DNA from 4 places in the Exiguobacterium sp. GL_137 genome. Region 4 is predicted to be linked to each of the others. Evidence: riboswitches for the same ligand, from Rfam matches in the RefSeq annotation. Region 4 holds a riboswitch; each other region holds the start of a gene.
The links. Region 4 has a riboswitch for S-adenosylmethionine ahead of AC3IRK_RS15415 (amino acid permease). Riboswitches for the same ligand answer to the same signal wherever they lie in the genome.

Region 1 (4,825 bases), 690 kb from region 4:
ATGTATAATGTATTAAACGGCCATAAAAAAGAGGACCCTGTCGTATTGATTGCCATCGCCAATACCAGAATCCAGACCGCGCGAGGTAATTTCGGCATGGTAAGTATCCTCCAATGTAGTTTCCAACCTTGCCACTTTACGAAATTATTCTGTCGTCTGTCAAGGAACTTCGATTTAAACGAACAATCGGAAAAATGATACAATTAACTAAAGGGTCGATTTTGCGGGTACTTAGAAAAAAATAGAGCATATCAATCAAAAAGAGGAGTTTTTGCCATGTCACTTGCACGTGTGTTACCTTATGCCAAAGAATTGTTGGAATCAGTCATCCATGAAGGGGATTGCGTCGTCGATATGACTGCGGGGAACGGTCATGATACGCATTTCCTTGCTGAACAGGTCGGACCGGGCGGACGGGTCATCGCTTTTGATGTCCAGGAGCAGGCAATCGAAGAAACGACCCGTCGGTTGCAGGCGGCTCACGTCTTCGATTGGGTCGATTTGTATCACGAAAGTCATATCCATGTCGGCGCTCGGTTATTTGCTGAACAACGTCCGATTCGTGCCGGAGTCTTTAATCTTGGTTACTTACCGGGAAGCGATAAATCCGTCACGACGACAGGAGAAGAAACGCTAGAGGCACTCCGGGCCCTTCTTCCGGTCCTCGTCCCCGGTGGTCTGGTTGTCCTCGTGATTTATCACGGTCACTTGGAAGGGCGCCGCGAACGTGATGCAGTGCTGGAGCATGTTTCATCGCTCCCCCAGCAGGATTATGCCGTCTTGCAGTACCGTTTCTTGAATCAGCAAAATAATCCGCCGTTCATCGTTGCGATTGAAAAAAAATTAAAAAAACAAATACTCGATTAAACAACAGAGGAGTGCCGTCGTATGCGACGGCACCCCTCTTTTTAAAACATATTAATCTTCCACTAATTTCAGGAACAGCAACAACTTTTCAGCAAACCGTGTGTTCAAGCGTTCGAAACTGAAGTGCGGGAACCCGTGCAGACGTTGCAGATAAATCTGGTCCCCACCCATTTTCCGGCATACCTCAAGCGTCAACTTGACGTCAGCAAACTGATCGTCCGGCGCATAAAAACAAGCGAGTTGGACCCGCGGCAGTTTCTTACGTTCTTCATCATGGATGACAATTTCTTCTTCAATCTCACGATATTCAGCGTACGTCAGTTCACCGAGACGAGCAGCATCCTCATTATTTTGTCCGAACGGTAATGTCCCAAGCGGAGCATCCGGACGGAACCGGTCGAAGGCACTCGCGAAGACTTGTTTGACGCCTCCCAATTGCTTGGAATTGTGCCAATCAAATAACGGCGAGATAAACGTCAGGCTCGCCATCGGCAACTCATATTCTTGAAGCAGTCGGTTGACGACAAGCGCTCCCATACTGCAGGCAATGATATGAATCGGTAATTTCCGCTTACCGGCTTCGCGTAGTGCTTCTTTTAATAACTGTTGATGTTCTTCAAACGATACACGACGGGGTGCGTCGACCAAGAGGACCTCATATTCGTGCTCTAAGACACGAATCAGTGCTTCACTTGGCCGGGCACGTAATTGGAGTGGATATACAAGAACGATCACTCCGGTTGGTTGTTCTACCACAAACTCACCTCTTCATTCGATATCTGTTTAGTATGCAACAAATCCGACTTCAGCCAAACCGCCTTAAGTCGGATTCCGTTTCTTTAATATATACGTTGTAGTCGCGTCACAGGTTCCACCTGTCCGAAGACTTCCTCTGTCGTCTCGCTGATTTCCTTAAATCCGTATGAAGTCAAAAAGTGACGGGCTTTATAGTTTCGGGATTCAACATACACTTCAATCGGAGACGCCCCTTGCAATTCCAGTTCGCGGATCAGCCGGCGTCCGATTCCGTTTTGCTGGTATTTCGGCAAGACATACAGCCGGACGATTTCCCACGTTCCATCCACATCGATGGCGTGGATAAAACCGACGATTTCCCCGTCGATCAGTCCGACATTGAAGTATTCTCCACGTGCTTCTTCCGCTGTCCGGATTGCTCGGACCACTTCTTCCTGCGGGTACGCTTCTTGTACGAAATGGGCTTTCGAACGCTCTGAATAGATTTCCTCATATGTGTCCATCCAGGACGTGAGCGCAATATCATGAATGCGTGCTGCATCAGCCGGAACTGCTTCGCGTATCTCCATACCGAAATCCCCCTTTTCCTTTTACAGGCTCATGTTCTTTTACCCTTTTCTAGAAATTTCAGTCGTTTCCCTGCAAAGTTCCGGAGAAACAAAAAAAGTTCAGAAACACCCTTAAAAGGGAGTTTCTGAACTCAGGATTATGCGAAACGTTTTGCCTGCTCTTCAAGAGTAGCGGCTTTATCTGTTTGCTCCCATGGTAATTCGATGTCTGTACGACCGAAGTGACCATAAGCTGCTGTCTGACGATAAATCGGACGGCGGAGATCAAGCATCTTGATGATCCCTGCAGGACGGAGATCAAAGTTTTCTGCGATTAATTCAACGAGTTGCGCTTCAGGAAGTTTTCCTGTACCGAACGTATCGACTGCGATTGAAACCGGGTGCGCCACACCGATTGCGTAAGCAAGTTGAACTTCTGCTTTGTCCGCAAGACCAGATGCAACCAGGTTTTTCGCGACATAACGTGCTGCGTAAGCAGCTGAACGGTCGACTTTCGTTGGATCTTTACCAGAGAACGCTCCACCGCCGTGACGTGCATATCCGCCATACGTATCAACGATGATTTTACGACCTGTCAACCCTGCATCTCCTTGTGGTCCGCCGATGACGAAACGACCAGTCGGGTTGATGAAGAATTTTGTGTCTGCATCGATGTACTCTGCCGGGATGACCGGTGCGATGACATGTTCTTTCAGATCAGCTTGAATTTGCTCAAGCGTCACTTCTTCTGCATGTTGTGTCGAGATGACGATTGTATCGACGCGAACAGGTTCATTGTTCTCGTTGTATTCAACCGTAACTTGCGTTTTACCATCCGGACGGAGGTAATCGAGTTGCCCCGTTTTGCGGACCTCTGCCAAACGACGAGCCAGTTTGTGTGAAAGCGAGATTGGAAGTGGCATGAGTTCCGGTGTTTCTTTCGTTGCATAACCGAACATCAGACCTTGGTCTCCTGCTCCGATCGCATCGATTTCTTCATCGGACATGTTTCCTTCGCGTGCTTCAAGCGCTTGGTCCACACCGAGAGCGATGTCTGCTGACTGCTCATCGATTGATGTCAATACAGCACAAGTGTCTGCATCGAAACCGTATTTAGCGCGTGTATAGCCGATTTCACGAATAGTTTCACGAACGACTTTCGGGATATCCACGTAAGTTGATGTCGTGATTTCTCCAGCTACTAATACGAGTCCTGTCGTGACAGAAGTTTCTGCCGCAACACGTGCGTTTGGATCGGCTGCAAGAATTGCATCCAAAATTGAATCCGAAATCTGGTCACAGATTTTATCCGGGTGACCTTCAGTTACTGATTCCGACGTAAATAGTCGGCGATTAAGGTTTGTCATGTTTGACCCTCCCAAAAAAGAATTTGACGGTGTACTCATTTCCCCTAGTTGAGTGGGACGGTAAAATGAAAAAAACCTTTCCATGTCCAAAAATGGTCAGGGAAAGGTTGTGCGTTCTTCCTTTACCCTCTTATCGTTCGAAGTGTTTACTTCGCTTCAGGAGAGCACCTTTTCCTACATTAATGATGAAATTAATATAAGACGGTTGCCGGGTTTCTTCGGGCCTTGTTCCCTCCACCTGCTCAGAATAAGAGTATCCGTTACGAATTACATGATATAAACTTGTGCTCACTCTGTCAAGCAACGTTTTAATTTCTAGTCGAAAAATTTCGGAAGAGATGTTAAACTGTTAATGCTGAAAGCGTTTCCAGATAAATAGAAATCAGCGCAGGAAAATGATTGCCCTATCATTAGTATGTCATATATAATAAATGTGTCATACTAATAGTAGAGCTAAAACCAACGTAGGGGAAAGGTGGGGTCAGGATGCCGATGACGGTCCTGAATATCGAAGAGCTACTCAAGAAGGAGCATGTGTTCAAACAACTGTCAGTTGCTGAACTAGTCGAACATGCGATTCGCAACAAAGAAGGAGTTCTTGCAGAAAATGGTGCTTTGTCTGTAGAAACGGGGAAATTTACAGGTCGTTCACCGAAAGACAAGTTCATCGTCCGTGATCAATCGTGTGAGATGCATATCGATTGGGGTCATGTCAATCAACCAATGGAATCGGACAAATTCGAGCAACTGTTACAAAAAGTTCTTCGTTATATGAACGAAGCAGATCAACTTTACTACACAGAAGCTGCTGCTGGTGCCGATACGCATTTCACCCTTCCAGTGCGCGTCGTAACCGAATATGCTTGGCATAATTTGTTTGCGAAACAGCTATTCTTACGCGAATATCCTACGGTTGCGGCCTTTGAACCATTTACGGTCGTCTACGCACCACATTTTAAAGCGGATCCGGCGGTCGACGGGACAAACTCGGAGACATTCATCGCGATGTCTTTCGAACACCGTATTGTCTTGATCGGTGGTACAGAGTACGCCGGAGAAATTAAAAAATCAATTTTCTCGGTCATGAACTATCTCTTACCACAACAAGAAGTGTTGTCGATGCACTGTTCCGCCAATGTTGGACACGAAGGGGATGTCGCGTTATTCTTCGGACTATCCGGGACTGGTAAGACCACACTGTCTGCAGATGAGAGCCGTCAATTGATCGGCGACGATGAACACGGTTGGTCCCATGACGGTGTCTTCAACATCGAAGGTGGCTGCTAT
Region 2 (4,825 bases), 630 kb from region 4:
TATTAGATACGGTCGCAACGAAAGCTCTCTCACCGGTTGTTGAGTTTGGTGCAGGAACCGGTAACCTGACGCAACGGTTGCTGGAGCGACATGATCATGTCCTCGCCGTCGAACCGAGTCCGGAGATGCGTGATATTCTCATCAACAAGATTCCGGAACTTCCGGTGCAGGACGGACATTTCCTGTCGTTTACGGCAGATGATGCGAAAAGCTTTGTTTCGACGTATGCGTTTCATCATCTGACGGATGAGGAAAAGGGAGAAGCTGTTGATTTGATGGCGAAGATTTTGCCGCACGACGGAAAAATCGTTTATGCCGATACGATGTTTGTTTCGGAAGAAGCCCGCTTACAAACGATTGCTGAAGCGAAAGCACAAGGATTTAACGGACTGGCGGAAGATTTGGAACGTGAGTTTTATCCACTGATTCCGGTGATGGAACAGATTTTTGCGTCACGCGGGTTTGATGTTTCATTTACACAATACAATCACTTCGTCTGGCTCGTAGAAGCCGAGAAAATGGGGGAATAAATCATGACACTTAAAAAAATGAACGTAGAAAGCTTTAACCTGGATCATACGAAAGTCAAAGCACCATATATTCGCGTTGCCGGATACAAAGACGGTAAAGTCGATCAAGTCGTTAAATACGACATCCGCTTCACGCAACCAAACGTTGAGCAAATGCCGATGCGTGCAATGCATACACTCGAACATTTACTTGCGGAAAACATCCGCAACTACTCGGACGATGTCATCGATGTCTCGCCAATGGGATGCCAGACTGGTTTCTACATGGCGATGATGAACTTCGATTCGGTCGAAAAAATGAGCGAGCTTGTTGAGAAAACATTAAAAGACGTCTTAGCAGCAGAAGAAATTCCAGCGCAAAATGAAGTCCAATGCGGATTCGCAAGCGCCCACGACCTTAAAGGAGCGAAGCACTATGCCGAGAAAATGCTTGCCGGTCGTGATGAATGGGACATCGTCTTCGGATGATCGCGAAATCAGTCCGCGACCTCGTCGGAAATACGCCGCTCTACGAGATTACTTCATTCGATTTGCCTGCTGGTACGCGGATTTTGGCGAAGCTCGAATGGATGAACCCTGGGGGCAGCGTCAAAGACCGCCTGGGCATTCAACTCGTTGATGCCGCGATCGAACAGGGATATGTGACACCAGGTGGAACGATCATCGAACCGACTGCCGGCAACACCGGCATCGGTTTAGCGCTCGCCGCCAAAAAGTATGATTTACAGGTCATCTGTGTCGTTCCGGAAAAGTTCAGCCAGGAGAAACAGACGTTGATGCGGGCACTCGGCGCGACTGTCGTCAACACACCGACTGAGCTCGATATGCAGGGCGCGATCGATAAAGCCAAAGAACTCGGACAAACGATTCCGAACAGCTATGTTCCGCTTCAATTCGAAAACGAAGAAAATCCGGTCACGTATCAGCGGACACTTGGTCCTGAGCTGATGGCGGAACTGGATCAGATTGATTGGTTCGTTGCCGGATGCGGGTCAGGCGGAACGTTTGCCGGAACAGCGGCCTATTTAAAAGAACGTCTCGGGACGAAAGGTGCAATCGTCGAACCGGAAGGCTCGGTCCTCAACGGGGGACCAGCCGGACCGCATAAGACGGAAGGTATCGGGACGGCCAAATGGCCAAGCCTCGTCTCGCGTGACTTAGTAGATGAAATTCATACGGTTTCGGATCATGATGCCTTCACGAAAGTCCATGAATTGGCGGCTCGTGAAGGATTGCTCGTCGGCAGTTCAGCCGGTGCAGCACTCGTAGCAGCACTTGATCTGGCACATCGTTTTCCCGGCAGTACCATCGTCACCGTCTTCGCCGACAGTGCCGAGCGGTATTTAAGCCAACAAATCTTTGAAAAGGTGGACGAGACACATGCGTAAAAAGACAGCATTGATTCATGGAGGAACAGGCGTCGATCGAGCAACTGGTGCCGTTACACCTCCGATTTATCAGACAAGTACGTACAAACAAGAGAAAATCGGTCAACTAAAAGAAGGCTACGAATATTCACGGACAGCAAACCCGACACGGACGAGCATCGAACGATTGATCGCCGATCTTGAAGGCGGCGCACGTGGTTTTGCCTTTGGATCAGGAATGGCAGCGATTCATGCCGTATTCAACCTGCTTGAGTCAGGCGACCATATTGTCATGACGGATGACGTCTACGGCGGAACGTTCCGTTTGATGCAACGTGTCTTACCAAAGTTCAACATCCAAGTGACATTCGTCGATACGACGGATCTTGCTGCAACGGAAGCTGCGGTTCAAGACAACACGAAGATGCTGTACGTCGAAACACCAACGAACCCGTTGTTGAAAGTGACGGATATCGCAGCTGTTTCTGAGATCGCAAAACGCAACAACCTGAAACTTGTCGTCGACAACACGTTTGCGACACCATACCTGCAGCAACCACTCGCACTCGGCGCAGACATCGTCTTGCACAGTGCGACAAAATACATCGGCGGTCATTCGGACGTCGTCGCCGGACTCGTCGTCGTCAACAGCGACGAGCTCGGAGAAGATCTTCATTTCATCCAAAACTCGACCGGCGGTATTCTTGGACCGCAGGACAGCTTCTTGCTCGTCCGTGGTTTACGGACGCTTGGTATCCGGATGGATGCAATCGAAGAAACGTCACACGATCTCGTTCAGTTCTTACAGGAACAGGATGTCGTCTCAAACATCTTTTATCCGGGACTGGCATCACATCCGGGTCACGCGACACAACAAAAACAAGCGACCGGTTTCGGCGGCATGATCAGCTTTGATGTCGGTTCAGCAGAAAATGCGGAGAAACTCGTCGAAGCGACACATTTCTTCACACTGGCTGAAAGTCTTGGTGCGGTCGAAAGTCTGATTTCTGTCCCGGCACGGATGACACATGCGTCGATTCCGGCAGAGCGCCGTGCAGAACTCGGGATCACGAACGGTCTCGTTCGGATTTCCGTAGGTCTTGAGGACGCGGAAGACTTGAAAGAAGATTTGGCACGTGCTTTCAGCCTGCTTCAACCGGTTTCAGAAAAAACTGTTTGACAAGCAAAATAACCCCTGCTAATATTCAGATTATATTAAAAATAACTAAATACCGATAACTCTTATCGAGAGTGGTGGAGGGACTGGCCCGATGAAACCCGGCAACCGCGGAATTTATTCCGAAGTGGTGCTAATTCCAGCAGACGAATGTCTGCAAGATGAGAGCAAATGGTTTTGTGTACTGAAAAAGTGCGCGCGTTTGCTCTAAAACGTGCGCACTTTTTTTATATTTAGGAGGGACCGTATTGATTCGCTTACAGGATGTAGGAAAGATTTATCGTTCGAAGCGCGGATCGGTTGAAGCCGTCGTCAATGTCGACTTGTCAATCGAGCGCGGTGAAATTTTTGGAATAATCGGTTATTCAGGGGCAGGGAAATCAACACTGATTCGTTTGCTGAACATGCTGGAGGCACCGACGAGCGGCTCGATTCAAATCGACGGTGTCGAAATGACGACGCTCAAACCAAAAGAATTACGTGGCGTCCGCAAAAACGTCTCAATGGTATTCCAGCACTTTAATCTGCTTTGGTCACGGACAGTCGAAGAAAACATCATGTTCCCGCTTGAGCTCGGCGGTTATCCGAAAGCCCGCCGTAAAGAACGGGTCGCCGAACTGATTCAACTCGTCGGACTCGACGGACGCGAAGGTGCTTACCCGTCGCAACTGTCAGGTGGACAAAAACAACGGGTCGGGATTGCCCGGGCACTGGCATCCAACCCGGATGTCTTACTCTGTGACGAAGCGACCAGTGCGCTGGATCCGAAAACGACGGACTCGATCCTCGAGTTGCTTGTCGACATCAACAAAAAATTAAAACTGACAATCGTCTTGATCACACATGAGATGCACGTCATTCAGAAAATCTGTCACCGGGTTGCCGTCATGGAAGCCGGGAAAATCGTCGAACAGGGACCGGTCGCAGAAGTGTTCCGTCACCCGAAACAGGCGATGACAAAAGAGTTCGTCAAACAATTGACGTCACCATCTGAAAACGAATTGACGTTTGCGAAATTACGCGAACGCTACCCGACCGGAAAAATCGTCCAGCTGACGTTCGTCGGTTCGACGGCGGAAAGTCCGATCCTGGCCGAAGTCATGAAAGACTCGAACTTATTATTCAATATCATCGGCGGAAACGTCGGACAGACGCAGGACGGGGCACTCGGAACGCTGTTCATTCAGCTGCTCGGGTCGGAACAGGAAGCACAAGCGGTCATCGCCAAACTTCAAGCGAGTGACGTTGAAGTGGAGGTGGATCACCGATGAGTACATTTTTTACAGATGTGGATTGGGATATGGTTTGGGAAGCAACCCGCAGTACCGTCTATATGACGGCTGTTGCAGGACTCGCGACGTTCGTCCTCGGACTGGCGATCGGTCTGTTGTTATATGCGACAAACGAAGATCTGTTGTTTAAGAACCGGGCACTGTATTCCGTGCTCAGCTTTTTAGTCAATATCTTCCGCTCAATCCCGTTTATTATCCTATTGATCCTGTTGATTCCGATTACGAAAATCATCGTCGGATCATTCTTAGGACCAACGGCTGCGCTACCTGCGTTAATTCTAGGTGCAGCACCGTTTTACGGCCGGATGGTCGAACTGGCTCTTCGTGAAGTCGATAAGGGTGTCATCGAGGCAGCCGAATCGATGGGCGCAACGAAGTTCCAAATCATCTATAAAGTCCTGATTCCGGAAGCTCTTCCGGCAATCGTATCCGGGATCACCGTCACACTCGTCGCACTCG
Region 3 (4,825 bases), 440 kb from region 4:
CGACGAACGGAATCTCACCGACGGTAAAGAGATCGGTTCCCGCCAGTACTTCCTGGTGCATCTCCTGCAAGAATTCATGAATGCCCGGCTGGTTCCCTAAGTAGGATAAATTCAGAGGATCTGCGACATCATCATACGTCGCCCGTTTCTTGATCAGGTTGATGACATCCATCCTGAAGCCGTCGATTCCTTTCTCGGCCCACCACCGCATCATCGTATACACAGCCTGCCGGACTGCAGGATGTTCCCAGTTCAAGTCCGGTTGCTCCGATGCAAAGGAATGGAAGTAATACTGCTGGCGTGTCTCATCCCACGTCCAAGGGCTCGGCGCAAAATACGACCGCCAATTGTTCGGCGGTGTTCCTTTGACCCCGTCCCGCCAAATGTACCAATCGGCTTTCTCGTTTGTCCGACTGCTGCGGGATTCTTTAAACCACGTGTGTTGATCACTCGTATGATTGACGACCAAATCAAGAATCAGTTTCAGTCCCCGTTCATGGGCGGACGCAATCAGTTCTTCCAGATCCGACATCGTTCCCGCCTTCGGCATAATCGAGTAATAATCCGAAATGTCGTATCCGTTATCGACATCCGGTGATGTATAACAGGGATTTAACCAGATGACATCGACACCAAGGGAAGCGATGTAATCGAGTTTTTCAATTACTCCGCGTAAATCGCCCATCCCGTCTCCGTTCGAATCTTTAAAACTGCGCCAATACACTTGATAGACAACGGCTTCTTTCCACCAGGCCCGATTCATCCCATCAGCTCCTTTGTGATTCAATCGTATTCTAGTTCAGTGTATCAAAAACACGAAAGCCATCGGTTCTTTTTCCCAATTATCAGCAATTATTAAAAAACTCTTTTCTTTTTTCTGAAAATTCGTTATCCTTGACGACAATACCCAACAAGGAGGAAGACAGATGAAACATTTCGCCCCATCGATTGCGATTGATCGGTTACCCGCTCCGGTCTTCGCCGAGCTCGCCCAGCGGATCGGTGCCGTCAAGGCTGCTGGTCATGACGTCATCACGCTTGGTCAGGGAACACCGGATCAGACGACACCCGTACATATTCTGGATGCCTTGAAAGAAGCAATCAATGACGCTTCAAACCTCCAGTACCCGCCATTTCGCGGACACGATTTCCTCAAACAGGCTGTCGCGGATTTTTATCAGTCAGAGTTTGGCGTAAACATCGATCCGGCCTCTGAAGTCGCCATTTTGCTCGGCAGCAAAGCCGGTATCGTCGCTTTACCGCAAACGATCGTCAATCCCGGTGAAGGTGTCATTGTTCCTGATCCCGGATACCCGGATTACTTATCCGGCGCCGCCCTTGCCGGAGCTTACCCGATCACATTGCCGCTCCTTGCGGAAAATGCTTTTTTACCTGACTACACGTTACTTGATACGACAGATGTCGAACGGGCCCGGATGTTGTTCCTCAACTACCCGAGCAATCCGACCGGGGCGACGGCAACAGCGGAAGCCTTCGAGCAAACGGTTTCCTTCGCTGATGCGAACGACATTTGCGTCGTCCACGACCTCGCCTACGGCGGAATCAGCTTCGACGGTCCGACCCGCAGTTTCCTCCAGACGGAAGGCGCAAAAGACGTCGGAATCGAACTGTTTTCATTATCGAAACGTTTTAACATGTCCGGTTTCCGAATCGCCTTCGCCATCGGGAATCCGTCCGTCATCGCAAGTATCGAGACGTACCAGGAACACTTATACGTCAGTGCTTTCACACCGATTCAACAGGCAGCAACCGTCGCTCTTTCAAGCGATCAGACGTGTGTCCGCGAACTGAGCGCTCTGTATGAAGCGCGGCGTGATGCCTTGTTCGGCAAGTTACAGGAAATCAGTTGGGACGGACCGATCCCGGGCGGTTCGTTCTTCGTCTGGTTGCCGGTCCCGTCCGGCTACACGTCCCAAAGCTTTACCGATCACCTGCTCGACGAAGCGCATGTCGCCGTTACACCGGGACATTTCTTCGGCGAATACGGGGAAGGTTACGTCCGGATCAGCCTGATTGCTGACGCCGAACGACTCGTCGAAGCAGCTGAACGGATTGGTCAATTGAATCTGTTTCGCCAGACCGTTGCGGAATAATTCTGAAAAAACGTTTGACAAATGGGAATGATTTCCGTTACAGTAAGTCCCAACAGCATATCTACTTATCGAGAGCGACCGAGGGATTAGGCCCAACGACGTCCGGCAACCACCTTTAAGGAACGGTGCCACATCCTACAGAATGTTTCATTCTGAGAGATAAGTTACGAAATCTTACACTTCGTCGCTTTTTTCTGGTTGCTCTTAACTGGAAAAAGGCGATTTTTTTGTATAGGGAGGAAACGACAGATGATTGAATTTAAAGGGATCACTAAACGGTTCGTTCGTGACCGGACACCCATTTTTGCCTTACGTGACGTCAATTTAACGATTCAGCAAGGTGAAATCTTTGGCATCATCGGTGAATCCGGTGCCGGAAAAAGCACCCTGCTCCGTCTGATCAACGGACTGGAGACACCGACACAAGGAACGGTTAAAGTATCGGGCACTAATCTGTCCGGCCTCTCCAAAGGCAGCTTACGTGAACTGCGTTTGAACATCGGGATGATCTTTCAACACTTCCAATTGATTCAATCCCGGAACGTCGCCGATAATATCGCCTTCGCCTTAAAGGCTGCCGGCGTCAAACGGACTGACTTCCCGCAACGGATCAAAGAGCTCGTCTCCCTGGTCGGACTCGAAGGCTTCGAGACGAATTTCCCGAGTCAGCTCAGCGGCGGTCAAAAGCAACGGGTCGGGATTGCCCGCGCCCTTGCGAATAATCCGAGTGTCCTGTTATGTGACGAAGCGACGTCCGCTCTTGATCCGGTCACGACGCTGCAAATTCTCGAACTGCTGAAAGACTTGAATGAACGGCTTGGCCTGACGATCATTCTCATTACCCATGAAATCGATGTCGTCAAACAGATTTGTCACCGGGTTGCCGTCATGGCGCAAGGTGAAGTCGTTGAAGTCGCCCGTACATACGACCTGTTCAGTCAGCCGGCACATGATGTCACGAAACATTATGTCGATACGGCACTCCAGATCGAGTTACCGGAACGGATCTTGCGAACGACACCGGGAAAAATTATCCGCCTGCAATTCACAGGTGAAAAGACCGGTGAAAGTACGTTATCGGAAGCAATTAAACAGTTTGATATTTCCGTCAGCATCCTCCACGGTAAGGTCGACTATATCCAGAACGTCGCTTTCGGAGTGCTGATTGTCAGTTTGACCGGTCCGACCCTTCACGTGAACCGCTCCTTGACGTGGCTCGAAGAACAACTTCACACGCTTGAGGTGATCCAGGATGTGGCTTGAACGGATTGAAACCATGTTACCGGATCTTGCGAAAGCGTTAGCGGAAACGGCTTTGATGGTCGGAATCTCACTCGGCTTCGCCCTCATCATCGGGATTCCACTCGGGATCTTACTGTTCATCACGGACCGGGGACTATTTTTCCAAAACGTCGTCGTTCGCAGCATCTTGGACTTTTTCGTTAATATCGTCCGTTCGTTACCGTTCATCATCCTGCTCGTCGCGTTGATTCCGCTGACACAACTGTTACTCGATAATACAATTGGACCGACTGCTGCTTCCGTCAGCCTGAGTGTCGCCGCCATTCCGTTTCTCGCCCGACTGGTCGAGACATCGCTCCGTGAGATTCCACCGGGATTAATCGAAGCAGCAGAAGCCTGTGGTGCGACACCGTTTCGGATCATCATCAGTGCACTCTTACCGGAAGCCCTTCCCGGCATCATTCAAGCCGTCACTTTGACGACCATCAGTCTGATCGGATTTTCCGCCATGGCCGGTATCGTCGGTGGTGGCGGCGTCGGTGACCTGGCCATCCGCTTCGGCTATTACCGGTACGACAATGTCGTCATGATTGTGACGATCGTCGTCCTCGTTATCATTGTTCAAAGTATTCAAGGGCTCGGCAATGTTTTGGCCCGTCGTGCTGATAAGCGTTAACCAAAAATAGAGAATCGTAAGGGAGAGAATGAATATGAAAAAACGTTATGCCTTTTTAGCAACAGGACTACTCGGAGCCGGTATTCTTGCCGGTTGCGGCGACAGCAGCGCCAAAGAAGACAACAAATCGATCAAGATCGGGGCAACGAGCGGACCTTACAGCGACATGGTCAAAGAAGCGATCCAACCCGGGCTTGAAAAGAAAGGCTACGACGTCGAAATCGTCGAGTTCGGGGATTATATTCAACCGAACATCGCACTTGGCAGTGGCGACATCGACGCCAACTTGTTCCAACACTCGATCTACCTGAAGACATTTGCGAAGGAAAAGAACCTCGACCTTAAAGGACTGATTACTGTCCCAACGGCGCCGATGGGTTTATACAGCAAATCCTATAAATCGCTGGATGACGTCAAGACGGGAGCTGAAGTCGCGACACCAAACGATCCAACGAACCAGGCCCGGGCACTGAACCTGCTCGCTGACCAAGGTTGGATTGAACTGAAAGCCGACGTGGATCCGTTGACAGTCTCCGAAAAAGATATCGTCAAAAATCCGAAGAAACTGGTCATCAAACCGCTCGAAGCTGCCCAACTGCCGCGTGCCATTGACAGTGTCGATATTTCTGCCGTTCCGGGAAACTTTGCGTTAGCCGCGAAGTTTGATTTACTGGATGCACTGGCACTCGAAAAAATGGACGAGCAGTACCGGAATCTGGTCGCTATCAAAACATCGAATGCCGATAAACAACTGGCGAAAGATTTGACGGCTGTCGTCAAATCGGATGACTTT
Region 4 (4,825 bases):
ACAACAAGTTTCAAGATACAATTAAATAACATTTATGATTGTATAATACAACTATAATCCTGTCAAGAAGCCTGCCTTTGATTGACAGAGGACAGCCCGTGCGTAATGATGAGGGCAATGAATGCTAATGAGAGGTGACAATATGTCGAATCAATCCCTGGAAACAATTGAACTGGAACTGGCGATTCTTATTCGTCGTTTAACGACGGCAACGGCCGATAATCGGAACCTGGACCGTGCTTCCTATTTACTCTTGCGCCAGTTATCCGACTCCGGTCAAGTCGGTGTCAAAACCCTTGCCCGTGAGTTGCAACTCGACGTCTCGACCGTCAGCCGACAAGCGGCTGCGCTCGATCAGAAAAAATTAGTCGAAAAAATAAAAGACCCAACAGACGGCCGGGCCTTCTTTTACAACATCACAGATTACGGTCAACAAGAGCTCGAAATTTACCGGACAGCCCGTTTAACGAGCATCGAACGGTTATTACATGACTGGCCGGATGAAGATGCCGAATCGTTCGGTCGGTTGCTGAAACAGTTCAACCAAGCGTTACGGGAACGGTGAGTTTCTGAAAATACGAAATATCAGTCTAAAAAGAGGACGGATGCAAAATTCCGCTCTCTTTTTTTGTCCTTATTAGACATGACTTCCGGTTAACCGATTGTCACCTTCTGTTGAATCCGCTCAATCTGCTCGGGTGTCGTACGGCAACATCCGCCGATCAACCGGGCACCTGCGGCATACCATTCCGGAGCAATGTCTTCGAAAGCCGTACACACTGCTTCACCGGACCAGGTCTTACTGACCGGATCATACTGCTCACCGGAATTCGGATAGACGATAATCGGTACATCGGTCAGTTGTTTTAATGTCGTGATGAACTCTGTCGCAATCGATGCCGGAAAACAGTTCGCGCCGATTGCCGCCAGTTGCGGGTGCTCCCCTAATGCCTTGATACACTCACTCAACGATGTTCCTTCACTGATGTGTGTTGCGTCACGCAGGGAAAAGGCAAGCCAGGCCGACTGATCCGGAAATTCTTCGAGCAGCCGGAACAGCACTTCGGCTTCCTGCAAGGAGGGAATCGTCTCAAATGCCAACACGTCCGCACCTGCCGCGATTAACGCTTCCAGACGAGGACGGTGGAAAGCTTCAAGTTGCGCATCGTCGACTCCGTAATGACCGATGTATTCGGATCCGTCCGAAAGATAGGCACCGTAAGGACCAATCGATCCCGCAATCAAAGCGTGATCCGCTGCCGGTCCGGTTTCCGCACGCGCCTGCTGTGCCAGATAGACCGTTTGTTTCATCAGTTCAATCGCTTCCTCTTCTTTAATCCCCCGGCTGCTGAAGCCGGCGACACTCGCTTGGTAGCTGGACGTGATGGCACAATCCGCCCCGATTTTAAAATAATCCGCATGGACGCGGTGAATCTGTTCCGGTTCTTCAAGCAGTACACGGGCCGACCAAAGCGGATCATCGAGATTTCTCCCATGGCGTTCAAGTTCCGTCGCCAGTGCTCCGTCCAATAAAATATAGGGTTTTTCTTTTAACAGTCGTTCAACTGGATTGTTGTTCTTTGACATCTTCCACACTCCGTTTCCATGATGTTTTTGTCAGATGATGAACGATGTAACAGACCGCGATAAACGGAACCCCGAAATAGAGGGCGACCCGTTGCGTCGGATCAAAGGCGATTCCGATCAATGAAGCCAAACACATTAAAAACGACAGAATCGGTACAAACGGATACCAGGGCGTCCGGTAAACCAAATCGTTTAGATCATGCCCCTCTTGCAGATAGCGCTTGCGGAACATGAACTGTGAGGCGCTGATACTCATCCAGACAACGACGACTGCCAGTCCCGAGATCGAGACAAGCGCAATGTAGACGGAACCCGGTGCATAGACGCTGGAGAACAGGGCAAGCAGACCACCGAGCATACTGAAGAGAACGGCACGTATCGGCACTCCGCTCGCATTTAATTTAGAAAAGTACGGCGTAATCATCCGTTGATCGGATAAAGACCAGAGCATCCGTGATGCGGCGTACAGACCCGAGTTCGCTGCTGACAAAATCGCGGTCAGGATGACGAAGTTCATGATGTCTGCTGCAAACGGAAGACCGATCCGTTCAAACACAGCAACGAATGGACTTTCAAGCACTCCTTTTGAATCATTTGGTAACAGAATCGCAAGAACAATGATCGTCCCGACAAAAAATAAGACGAGCCGGAAGACTGTTGTTCGAATGGCGAGAGGAACCGTCCGTTTCGGATCGACCGCCTCACCTGCTGCAATCCCGATTAACTCTGTTCCGGAATAGGCAAAGTTAACGGCAAGCATCGTCATCAAGATCGCGAACGCTCCGTTCGGAAACAGGCCCCCCTCCGTCAACGGAGCGAGAAGCGGTGCTTGTGAGCCGTCCGCGAGGGGCAAGAATCCGACGATTGCTGCTGTTCCTAAGACGATGAACACTAAAATCGTCAGCACCTTGACGGCAGAAAACCAAAATTCAACTTCCGCGAACAAGCGGACCGTCAAGACATTGATGCCTAAAATCATGACGACGAATAAAGCACTGAACAGCCAGACCGGAACATCCGGAAACCAGCGTTGCATCAATAAACCGGCTGCCGTAAATTCCGAACCGAGCGCGACCGTCCAAGTCAGCCAGTAAAGCCAGGCGACGGTATAGCCTGTTCCGGATCCAATATATTTCGTCGCGTAGCTGTGAAAGGCACCCGTCTCCGGCATATGTACCGCCAGCTCCCCTAGACAAAGCATTACCAGATAAACCGCCAGCGCTCCGACCAGGTAAGATAAAATCGTGCCGACCCGACCGGCCTGCTCGAGCGTATAGCCTGTACTTAAAAATAATCCGGTCCCGATGACACCTCCGAGTGACAACATGACGATATGCCGGGATTCCATTTTCCGCCGAAACGTTCCTTCTTTCATTGCTCCTCCACACTCCTCTTTTTCTCGTTAAACTAAAAAAAAACGCACCCACATGCATGGGTGCGTCGGTCGACAATCAAAGGAAGCTTATCGATCGGGTACAACACCCGCAGGAATTAGCACAGTATCTTTCGACCTGTTGCTGAGGCTTCAAAGGGCCAGTCCCTCCACCTCTCTGGATAAGAATGTAATTTTTCATAACAGTACCAACCCTGTTTTGAATTGTCAACACAATTCAGAATTTATCATGTAAAAAAAAACGCCTTACACCAAAACGGTATAAGACGTCTGTCGCTTATTTCTTCGCAAACAAATCAGCTGTCTTCAATGCCATGCGAACCGCTTTCCGGTTCAATGTGCCTTGTTGATGCTTCATTTCTTTTGTTTGACTGTTCAACTTGCCTTGAAGTGATTTGATTTTCTTATCTTTTTCAGCCATTTTCGCTTTATCGCGTTTTTGAGCTGCCACGATTTTTTGTTCTTCTGCTGGGAAGTATGATTCAAAACGTGAAACAGCTTCTTCGATACTGATTCCTGTGATCGGTTTAACGACCGGAAGCAACTCTGCTTTGGCCATTTCACGATCAAACGGAACGTTCTCCGGATAGTTCGTTTCTTTGTAGATGTGTTCTAGATCATTTGTATTCAGGAATTCCACGAAGTTATCAAAGTTACGTGCTTGAACACGTGTCGGACTCTGGAAGTCAGCCGACTCAATCACATCCGACAAGCGTGTGCTGTCTGTGATGTCATTTGCCCAAATGTGTGTCAATTGGTGATAATCCGTTAATTCGCGCATCCGTGCATCTTTCGGAATCAGAATACTTGGCGTTCCGGCAAGTGTTGCCGTGATGTTACCGTGAAGACGTGCTCCGAAGCTGAAGTCAGCTTCTTTCAAGAAGTCGATCCATGTCTGCGCGTTTAAGAAGAAGCGGACACGGTCGTTCATGTAAGTCGGATCCGACATCTTGACCGGATAGTTCGTGACGGATAAGTCAGCAATCGGATGTGTTCCTGTGTACGTCAAACGCAACTCTTTCATCCATTGCGGGATGAAGTAGTGGTTCGGGTACTCTTCCATTCCGCGTGTGATGAAGTTAAGGACGTTTTGCGGTGCAAGACGTGACGAGTTGACACCGATCATTGAATCTTTTGTGATATTCGTTTCACGAATTTTCAAATCACGACCAAACGCATACATCGATGGGCAACCGATGACTTTGTGATCGATTCCTTCGCGGAAACCAAGACGCGTCAAATATTTTGATGTGATTTCGCCGCGAAGTCCAAGCATGCTTGAGCGCTCAAGAACTGCGCTGACAAACGCTTTAACGTCTTCATCAAATGAGAAACCGTCGTTTAAATTCGCTTCAAACGGTGCGCGTAAACCGACACCGATGACGACGACCGGAATCTTTAGTTTTTTAATCAATTTTGTATATTTACGAAGTGTCGGGACGAATTCTTTACGGAATGCATCAGCGAGTGGAATGACATATAAATCGAAGTTCGCATTGATTTCATCTGCACGCTCTTCTTCATAGTAGTAGTAATCCGGTGTGATCGTCGTGCCCTCTGTCATCAAGGTGCGGAAAATACTGTATTGATAAATCAGGTTTCCGACGTTCCCTCCGATTGAGTTATGCTTCATCAAATATTCTGCGTCGAACTGTTCAAACGGTGTCATACCCGCACGGATAATAATACGTTTCATGTAAAATAATTCCCCTCTCACTTCTGTTTTCATTTAAAAAATATAAAATATATTTTGCTTTTTTAACCATCTTGTCTTTTCAAGGATAGTTGAATGCAATTCAGCAAGTCAACGAATAGCTGAAAATTACACATTATTGTGGATTATGA

Region 1: linked by a shared signal. The riboswitch ahead of metK (methionine adenosyltransferase) and the one ahead of AC3IRK_RS15415 (amino acid permease) in region 4 are both predicted to bind S-adenosylmethionine.
Region 2: linked by a shared signal. The riboswitch ahead of AC3IRK_RS12220 (methionine ABC transporter ATP-binding protein) and the one ahead of AC3IRK_RS15415 (amino acid permease) in region 4 are both predicted to bind S-adenosylmethionine.
Region 3: linked by a shared signal. The riboswitch ahead of AC3IRK_RS13195 (methionine ABC transporter ATP-binding protein) and the one ahead of AC3IRK_RS15415 (amino acid permease) in region 4 are both predicted to bind S-adenosylmethionine.

The regions. Positions count from the first base shown of each region.
Region 1 is NZ_CM174406.1:2,272,663-2,277,487, forward strand. Features, by position in the region: gene AC3IRK_RS11915 (MDR family MFS transporter) at 1-98, opposite strand, end outside; gene mnmM (tRNA 5-(aminomethyl)-2-thiouridylate-methyltransferase MnmM) at 277-867, shown strand; gene AC3IRK_RS11925 (alpha/beta fold hydrolase) at 919-1,623, opposite strand; gene AC3IRK_RS11930 (GNAT family N-acetyltransferase) at 1,707-2,192, opposite strand; gene metK (methionine adenosyltransferase) at 2,330-3,538, opposite strand; SAM riboswitch class I at 3,666-3,792, opposite strand; gene pckA (phosphoenolpyruvate carboxykinase (ATP)) at 4,025-4,825, shown strand, end outside.
Region 2 is NZ_CM174406.1:2,328,976-2,333,800, reverse strand. Features, by position in the region: gene AC3IRK_RS12240 (class I SAM-dependent methyltransferase) at 1-530, shown strand, start outside; gene AC3IRK_RS12235 (S-ribosylhomocysteine lyase) at 534-998, shown strand; gene AC3IRK_RS12230 (PLP-dependent cysteine synthase family protein) at 995-1,918, shown strand; gene AC3IRK_RS12225 (bifunctional cystathionine gamma-lyase/homocysteine desulfhydrase) at 1,911-3,077, shown strand; SAM riboswitch class I at 3,137-3,242, shown strand; gene AC3IRK_RS12220 (methionine ABC transporter ATP-binding protein) at 3,323-4,345, shown strand; gene AC3IRK_RS12215 (methionine ABC transporter permease) at 4,342-4,825, shown strand, end outside.
Region 3 is NZ_CM174406.1:2,521,068-2,525,892, forward strand. Features, by position in the region: gene AC3IRK_RS13185 (alpha-glucosidase) at 1-763, opposite strand, end outside; gene AC3IRK_RS13190 (aminotransferase class I/II-fold pyridoxal phosphate-dependent enzyme) at 927-2,114, shown strand; SAM riboswitch class I at 2,177-2,280, shown strand; gene AC3IRK_RS13195 (methionine ABC transporter ATP-binding protein) at 2,364-3,377, shown strand; gene AC3IRK_RS13200 (methionine ABC transporter permease) at 3,367-4,032, shown strand; gene AC3IRK_RS13205 (MetQ/NlpA family ABC transporter substrate-binding protein) at 4,067-4,825, shown strand, end outside.
Region 4 is NZ_CM174406.1:2,963,553-2,968,377, forward strand. Features, by position in the region: gene AC3IRK_RS15405 (MarR family winged helix-turn-helix transcriptional regulator) at 143-565, shown strand; gene mmuM (homocysteine S-methyltransferase) at 655-1,587, opposite strand; gene AC3IRK_RS15415 (amino acid permease) at 1,562-2,962, opposite strand; SAM riboswitch class I at 3,047-3,148, opposite strand; gene AC3IRK_RS15420 (polysaccharide pyruvyl transferase family protein) at 3,258-4,676, opposite strand.